2 regions of the Ruminococcus sp. 1001136sp1 genome follow, and region 1 is predicted to be linked to the other one. Evidence: riboswitches for the same ligand, from Rfam matches in the RefSeq annotation. Region 1 holds a riboswitch; the other holds the start of a gene.

Evidence for each region. A riboswitch is a leader RNA that binds a small molecule or an ion and turns the genes downstream of it on or off. The one in region 1 is predicted to bind tetrahydrofolate.
Region 2: another riboswitch for tetrahydrofolate. It lies ahead of ABHC48_RS12230 (folate family ECF transporter S component); the one in region 1 lies ahead of folE (GTP cyclohydrolase I FolE).

The regions. Positions count from the first base shown of each region.
Region 1 covers NZ_JBDPGY010000018.1:3,173-7,343, forward strand. The annotation lists gene ABHC48_RS15425 (aminopeptidase P family protein) at 1-1,288, opposite strand, end outside; THF riboswitch at 1,422-1,518, shown strand; gene folE (GTP cyclohydrolase I FolE) at 1,770-2,327, shown strand; gene ABHC48_RS15435 (HD domain-containing protein) at 2,324-2,821, shown strand; gene folP (dihydropteroate synthase) at 2,861-3,670, shown strand; gene folK (2-amino-4-hydroxy-6-hydroxymethyldihydropteridine diphosphokinase) at 3,785-4,171, shown strand, end outside.
Region 2 covers NZ_JBDPGY010000012.1:76,076-80,246, reverse strand. The annotation lists gene ABHC48_RS12235 (GNAT family N-acetyltransferase) at 241-996, shown strand; gene ABHC48_RS12230 (folate family ECF transporter S component) at 1,207-1,767, opposite strand; THF riboswitch at 1,854-1,955, opposite strand; gene ABHC48_RS12225 (hypothetical protein) at 2,482-3,639, shown strand; gene ABHC48_RS12220 (amidohydrolase family protein) at 3,620-4,171, opposite strand, start outside.

The sequences.
Region 1 (4,171 bases):
GTAAAACAGCGGTAAAATATTTCTTCTGCTCGTCATTCACAGAGCCCATAACAATTGTGCGGGTGGTATCTGTAGTACCTTCGTAATAGTGTCCGCCTGTGTCTGCCAGAAGGAAATTGCCAGGCTCAATGGCAATATCTGTCTCTGGTGTTGCAGAATAATGGTTGATTGCAGCATGAATGCCATAAGAAATAATGGGGTCAAAGCTGTTGTCGATAAAGTTCTCCTGCTGGGCACGGAAGCTGTACAGCTTCTCTCCTGCGCTTAACTCTGTCATTGTAATTCTGCCAACATTTTTCTTTAGCCAGCAGATGAATTTGGTAAGCGCAACTCCGTCTTTGATATGAGCGATACGTTCATTTTCTACTTCTACTGGATTTTTAATTGATTTTGGAAGAAAAGTCAGGTTGGCTTCATCCAGAATCGTTACTTCCTTCGGAATACTGTTTACCAGACGACAGTTGGCTTTCTTTTTACAAAGAAGAACTGTCATGTCTTTCTCAAATGTTTTTACATATTCATAAATGCTGTCATAGGGCAGAATGGTTACGCCATCCTTAGATAATGCGTCCAGAATTGAAGCCGAAAATGCTTTTTCATTTGCAAACAGCCTGATTTCTGTTTTTGTCATTATCAGATAAGAGAGAACAACCGGACAGCAATGTACATCGCCGCCACGAATATTCAGCAGCCATGCAATGTCATCCAGAGAAGTCAGTACAAATCCATCTGCACCTTTCTCTTCCATTGATTTACGGATTCTTGCACATTTGTCAGCACGGGATTCGCCTGCCCATTTTACATCCAGTTCCATAACCGGTTCGCAGGAAAGTGCCGGACGATCTTCCCAGATTTCTCCTACCAGATCAGAATCCGTCTGAAGAGTGGCTCCTTTTTTTGCAAGAAGTTCGGCCAGTTCATCTGCTTCTTCGGCGCTGACGGTTCTTCCGTCAAAACCAAGGCACATTCCCTCGCCTAATTTTTCTTCCAGAAACTGGTGCACAGTGGGAACATCTGGTTCTCCCATTTTAAAAAGCTCTACACCCGTTCCCTCCAGCTGTGCGGCCGCCTGGATGAAATATCTTCCATCTGTCCACAATCCAGCCATATCCTGCATGATGACTGCTCTGCCGGCAGATCCGGTAAAACCTGTAATATATTTTCTGCACTTAAAGTATTCTCCTACATATTCAGATGCATGAAAATCATCTGTGGGAACAAGATAAGCATCTATTTTCTTCTCTGCCATTACTTCCCGAAGTGCGGTGATTCGTTCTTTAACTGTCATAAAACTGACTCCTTCCAGTGAATTTTGTCTATTCCTATTATAATATCCACGTTACCCTTTCGCAACCTGTTTAAGAAAAAACACTTTTCTATTCCCAAAAGACGTGATATACTAACTTTCGAAATGAATGATATGCAAAATAGGATTTTATGCGTCAAGTGTTCGGTGAATGGGGAGTTGTCATTGAAACGAAAAGCACGTCTTACGGTATATTATCCGCACCCGTTGCAAGCACTATAAGAGGGATATCTCATATTGTGTCAGAGCCTGCCTGAAAGGGATTTTCTACAAGACGCACGTTGCGATTTGTGGAAACGTTTTTTAACAGACTCAAGGGAATGTTTTCGACATACATTCTATCACAATTGGAGATATCCTTTTTTGCGTATTAAGCAGGCAGATATTCGAATTCGAAAATCCTTCCCCGGTTTTATCAAAAAAGGATAGTCTCCGCAATCAAATACAAAGGAGGTTATTTTTAATGGTTGACAAACAAAAAGTAGAACAGGCCATCCGCCTGCTTCTGGAAGGAATCGGTGAGGATATTACCCGGGAGGGACTGATTGATACTCCCGACAGAATTGCACGTATGTGCGAGGAAATTTACGGTGGTCTCGATCAGGAAGCAGATCCCCATTTACTGAAGCAGTTTCCAGTAGAAAATAATGAGATCGTATTGGAAAAAGATATTACTTTTTACTCTATGTGCGAGCATCATCTGATGCCTTTTTATGGTAAGGCGCACCTGGCTTATATTCCCGATGGAAAAGTCACAGGATTAAGCAAGCTGGCACGTACGGTAGAGGTTTATGCCAGAAGACCGCAGATCCAGGAACGCCTCACAGTACAGATTGCGGACGCTCTGGAGCGTGCCCTCTCTCCGAAGGGAATTATGGTTATGCTGGAAGCAGAACACACCTGCATGACCATGCGAGGCGTTAAAAAGCCAGGAAGCAAAACAATTACGACTGTAACCCGCGGAGCCTTCAAAGAAGATAAGGAGCTGCAGAAAATGTTCCTTTCCATGGTCGGAAAATGAGCAGTTCTTTTTCTGAAACAAACCGTATTTCTTTAATCTGGCGGCATCCCCTTTATCAAAAGCACTGTAAGAAAATACAGGAGCTTGAAAAAGATCGTATTTTCTGCAGACATACGCCGGAACACTTTCTGGATGTTGCCAGGCTGATGTATATTTATTCTCTGGAAAACAAGCTTAATCTGTCCAGGGAAATCATTTATGCCACTGCTCTTCTTCATGACATTGGCCGTGCGCAGCAATATCTGTCGGGTATTTCTCATGACATTGCAGGAGCTGAAATAGCCGGAAAGATTCTGGCAGATCTGCATTTTACAGAGCAGGAAAAAGAGGAAATATTATCTGCGATCAGTCAGCACAGGACGGATGGATCTGATAATGTGTTGGCTATGCTGCTATATAAGGCTGATAAAAAGTCCAGAAATTGTTTTTCATGTTCAGCAGCTTCAGAATGTTACTGGCCTTCTGAGAAAAAAAATCTGACAATTGAATATTAAGCCTTCTAAAAAATCTAACAGAAAGGATGGTTTCTATTTATGAAAATTGGAAATCGTTTTTTTGATACACAAAATCACACTTATATAATGGGAATTTTAAATATTACTCCTGATTCTTTTTCCGATGGCGGGAAATGGAATCATTTAGATGAAGCTTTGCGGCATACAGAAGCCATGATCGCGGATGGTGCGGATATTATCGATATTGGCGGGGAGTCTACGCGTCCCGGACACACGCCGGTCAGTGCAGAGGAAGAAGCTCAGAGAGTTTTGCCCGTTATCGAAGCGGTCAGAAAACGTTTTGACATTCCCATTTCTGTAGATACCTTCAAAAGCAGCGTGGCAGAAAGTGCGATTCAGGCCGGTGCAGATCTGGTCAACGATATCTGGGGATTAAAATATGATTCTGAAATGGGCGCTGTAATTGCCAAATATGATGCTGCATGCTGTCTCATGCACAATAAGTCCAATACAGAATATAACAATTTTCTCATTGATATGCTTTCTGAGACACAGGAATGTGTCAATCTTGCAAGAAAAGCAGGAATCAAAGATGAGAAAATCATTCTCGATCCAGGGGTTGGATTTGGAAAAACATTTGAGATGAATCTGGAAACTATGAATCATCTGGAGCTTTTTAAGAATCTGGGCTTTCCGGTTCTTCTTGGCACCTCACGCAAGTCGATGATCGGACTGGCACTTGACCTGCCTGTAGACCAGCGTGTAGAGGGAACACTGGCTACCAGTGTAATTGGTGTGATGAAGGGCTGTTCTTTTGTGCGTGTTCATGATGTCAAGGAGAACAGACGCGTGATCCAGATGACAGAAGCAATTTGGGGTTGTAATTGAGAGTAAAGAGGACATTCGCAATCCGCTTTGCTACTTGCTCATGAACGCAGTCGCGAAACGATTGCGTTCAAATTCCTCAAAATTGTAAATAGTCAACAGAAAGGAACAACTGTTATGGATGAAACCAGATTTGATAAAATAGAAATTAAAGAACTGGAAATTTTTGCCAACCATGGTGTCTATCCGGAAGAAAATGTACTTGGACAAAAATTTGTTATTTCTGCCACCCTCTTTACCCACACACGTCAGGCCGGGTTAACGGACGATCTGTCTGCTTCTATCAATTACGGGGAAGTCAGCCACATGATTACAGATTTCACCAGAAAACATACTTTTAAGCTTCTGGAAGCGCTTGCAGAAAATCTTGCAGAGATGCTGCTCGACTCTCTTTCCGATCTGGAACAGATCACACTGAAAATTGAAAAGCCCTGGGCTCCTGTTGGTCTTCCACTGAAAACCGTATCTGTGGAAATCACAAGAAAATGGCATACTGCATACATT
Region 2 (4,171 bases), on a different contig from region 1:
TGCACAGGTATAAAAGCCTCGGCGTAGCCCGCTACGCCTGCGTTTTTATACCTGCACACTCGAATTCACATCCTACGCGATTGGTATAGTTATTTACGAAACGATGTACTAGAGCGTGTTTGAAAAAGGCTTTCTGCAAGATGTGTAAAAAGCAATCTGTCTTATAACAGACTATTTTCAGTTGCATTGCTGGATACAATTATGTATAATGACCCTAAACTTATAAAAGAAGGTTTTTTTATGGATAAAATCATTAAAGAAATTGAAGATATGTCACTAAATGCATGGCCCTCCCATAAAATGGAGCTTTATGATGGATGGATTCTCCGTTTTTCCTATTTTTATACACATAGAACAAACAGTGTGGAGCAGTTCGGAACTTCTACCCTTTCCTGGAGGGAAAAGGTTTCTTTCTGCGAAGCAGAGTATGCCCGACTGGGCAGCCCTGCAATTTTTAAGATCAGTCCTCTGGTTTCTCCGGATTTTGATTATCTTCTGGAAAACCGCAACTACGAAATCCAGCATACAACAAATGTTATGGCAGCCTCACTGGATGGAGCAGATCTTTCTGCGCCTTGCGATCTGGTAACTCTTACTGACGATATTCCAGATATTTGGATTGAAAGTCTTTTTGATCTGAAAGGCACCATTAATCCTGTTCACCGTGCTGTAGTTCCATCCATGTATCATGCCATCGTAAAAGACACCGTATGCGCCTCCATCTGGAGTAACGGAAAAATTATTGCAACCGGGCTTGGCATTCTGGATCGAAATTATATTGGATTGTACGCTATCCATGTTCGCGAAGATTTCAGACACAAGGGTTATGCTCGTCAGATTTGTACTGCACTTCTAAAAGAAGGAAAAAAGAAAGGCGCAACTAAGGCCTATCTTCAGGTAGTAGAGGGAAACACTCCAGCACGTAATCTTTATGAATCACTTGGACTTCATTATCTCTACACCTATTGGTTCCGGGTTCAGACACATACAAACTGAAAACTTTTCAGAGCATGTTTAAAAAAGGCTGCGATCAGTGTTTATCCTGATCACAGCCTTTTATTTGGGAATCGTATTTTTTGACTTATTCAACAAGTTGATTTCTCAAACAATCAACTTTCCAGTAAGTGCATTGCTTCATAATCCATCTTATGCCATATTATTTAATTTGGGGTTTTGTATATAATTCAGCTCCTGGACTGCTGCCATTTATACGGTCTTCTTCTCCAGCTTAGCAGGTCTTATGTTTCCTACAACCATGCCTGTAAGCGGGCTGAAATAAAGAAGACTGGTAAGTACGCAGTAGATTGGAGTCATGATTGCAAACTGTACAAGACGTCCTGGCATAATTGCATAGAAGTTTGCTCCGATCATTACCAGTCCTGCAGTGGTCAGTCCAAGTGTTCCCACTACGCCAGAGACTGCAATTGCGACACACATAACAACAGTCTTTACTTTTCTGTTCTTTTCAGCCATTAGTTTTCCAGCCAGTCCGGGGATCACACCCCAGGCAACTGCTGATAAAGTAATCAGTGGATTAACTCCATAGCCTTTCATAAAACATCCAATGATATCGGCAACAGCACCTTCTACACCACCAGCTACAGGTCCCATCCAAAGACCTGCCAATACAGTGGCGACAGTCCCCAATGTAATTCGATATACACCAAGATCAATTACCAGAACGCGTGACAGCACAAGCTGGATTGCTACCAGCAGTGCAAGGAATACAAGAGTCTTAACACTCCATGTCTGTTTGTTTTTACGCATAAAAAAAACACCTCCATAATGATTAAAATAACAGAGTAGTTACCATAAATAATAATCCCTCCACATTATGAGATGTTCTCACATGTAGCAACGGGTGCGGAAAATATATCGTAAACAGTCCTGCTGCTTTTCGTTTCACGGCGACTCCCCAGCCAATGAACACTTGACGCATAAATTCCTACTTCGCTATTATTTATTTAAAATGATTATAGCACAAAATATAGAAATTTCAATATGTATTTGTTATAATATTCACATAAATAAATTAGTCGTTACTGTTTACTGGTAACGTTCCGCGAGTGTTTTTTGTGAACAAAGTTCACAGAAAACCCGAGAATCTTAGCGCGAAATCATGCGAATGCATGATTTCTGTGCATCGCGAAGCGCGTTACTGTTCACTGACAAATGTTTGTGCATACTCTCCTCTTTTTCGCATATTCTAAGAATATCTTCCCTTATATAGGAAAAATATTTGACAAAAAGGAGTGTTTCTATGAATATAAAATCCACAAACAAATCATCCTGCCAAAAACAGTCGCCACTACAGAATCCTTACAATGTTTTTTATAATAATTACATGAATACAAATGCTACTACAGAATGTACAGGACTTGGCTATCGTATGCCAGATAACTCGGAGGAATGGAATGCATACCGAGAGGTTTTCGATTTTCTTCCTGTACCATTTCCGGATTCGGAGGATACAAAGCAACAATGAAAAATTTCACAAAACTATTACTTGGCTCTTTGGTACTGTTCTCTCTGTCAGGATGTACTGCCGGTGATATAATCACCAGCTATACTTCTACTTCTGATCAGAGTGAAACCACCTTACAGAACACTTCAGAAACGCCCAAACAGCGTGTTTATATGGATGAAATCAAAGGAACCCTTAAGGATTTCACCGGTGCCACCCTGACTATGGAAAGTCAGGAACAAACTTACGTTTTTGATCTTTCTGAAGCAACTTTGGAATGCGAAGATGGCATGATCACTGGAGATGAAATCAGTGTCATTTATGAGGGTCAGCTCTCTAACAAGGATACCAGCACTGTAAAAGCATTGAAAGTAGTAGACGACTTTCACAAAAAGAATCAGCTGGAAGTACGAAAGGCCTATGGGGAAGTACAGAGTCTGACTCCAAATACCATTACCATAAAAAATAAAAAAGGCAAAACAGCCACCTATCCAATCACTGGAACTGAACAATATTATCAGAATGGCATCCGCACCGGTGTATGGGTATACATTCATTTTAAAGGCAAGTTTGCTTCCAGTCAGGATACCCAAAGTTCTTCTCTTAATGCCAGTCATCTGAAAGTACTAAGCATTTCAGATATTGATCCGCTTACACTTCCAGATCCAACACCAACACCAGATCCTGCACAGGTTTCTGCCGATGACTCAGCAAAAGAACAGCAGATTCATGCAGAAATTCAGAATATTTCCCTGAATACACTCACAGTTCTTCCCTCTGGCTCTGATAGCACAATAAATGTAGACTTGTCTCAGATTCCTTCTTACTTTAAAGGTGGAACAGCGCCAGGCTCCTATGTAACCATAACTTGCACTGGACAATTTCAGGGAAATTCACTGGATGGTGTTACTGTTACAGCAGTCACCGGTGATGATCCGGATTCTCTTGGAAGCCGGGAAATTACCAGCTCAGTCAGCGGTACAATTATAGGCCATACAGCAAATACCGTCACACTTCAAACTGGCGATGGCGCAACCATAACCTGCTTTACAGAAGGGGCAAAGGATACCTCCACCAGTAATATGGAATCCGGCGCAAGTATCTGCATTACCTTTGATCCTACAAAATCCAAAAATTCCAACATTTATACATCTATCAAGATTCAGGACGCCTGAAGGTGTCCTGAATCCTTTTCTCTCCATCTGCCAGCCAGGCTCTCACATCCCCGGATTCTCCCAGAATGTCCATAAATGCCTGGTATTCATCCATTAAGCCCTTCCCATGTAAGACCATATAAGCTCCTGCATCACTTCCAAGAGCCACCTTTGCTCGGTACTTGTATGCCAGACGAAGGTTCTTTGTGGCCAGTTCTATAATAGGATCAAGCACTGATTCCTTATATCTTCCACATCCACGAAGATTTCGAATTGTCACAAGAGTAGGAACCCATACACTATCACTGTCAGCTAATTCTCTGATTGTTTCCGGATCAATATAATTTCCATGTTCTACTGAATCCACACCAGCTTCCACAGCTGCCTGTACACCATAAATTCCATTGGTATGGCTCATCACCGCCATCCCTTCTTCATGGGCGATATGTACCATCTCACGGACTTCTTTCCTGTCTAAAGGCGTTCCGGTAATCTGTCCATGGTTATTAAAATCCAGAAGTCCCGTGGTCATAATTTTAATAAAATCTGCCCC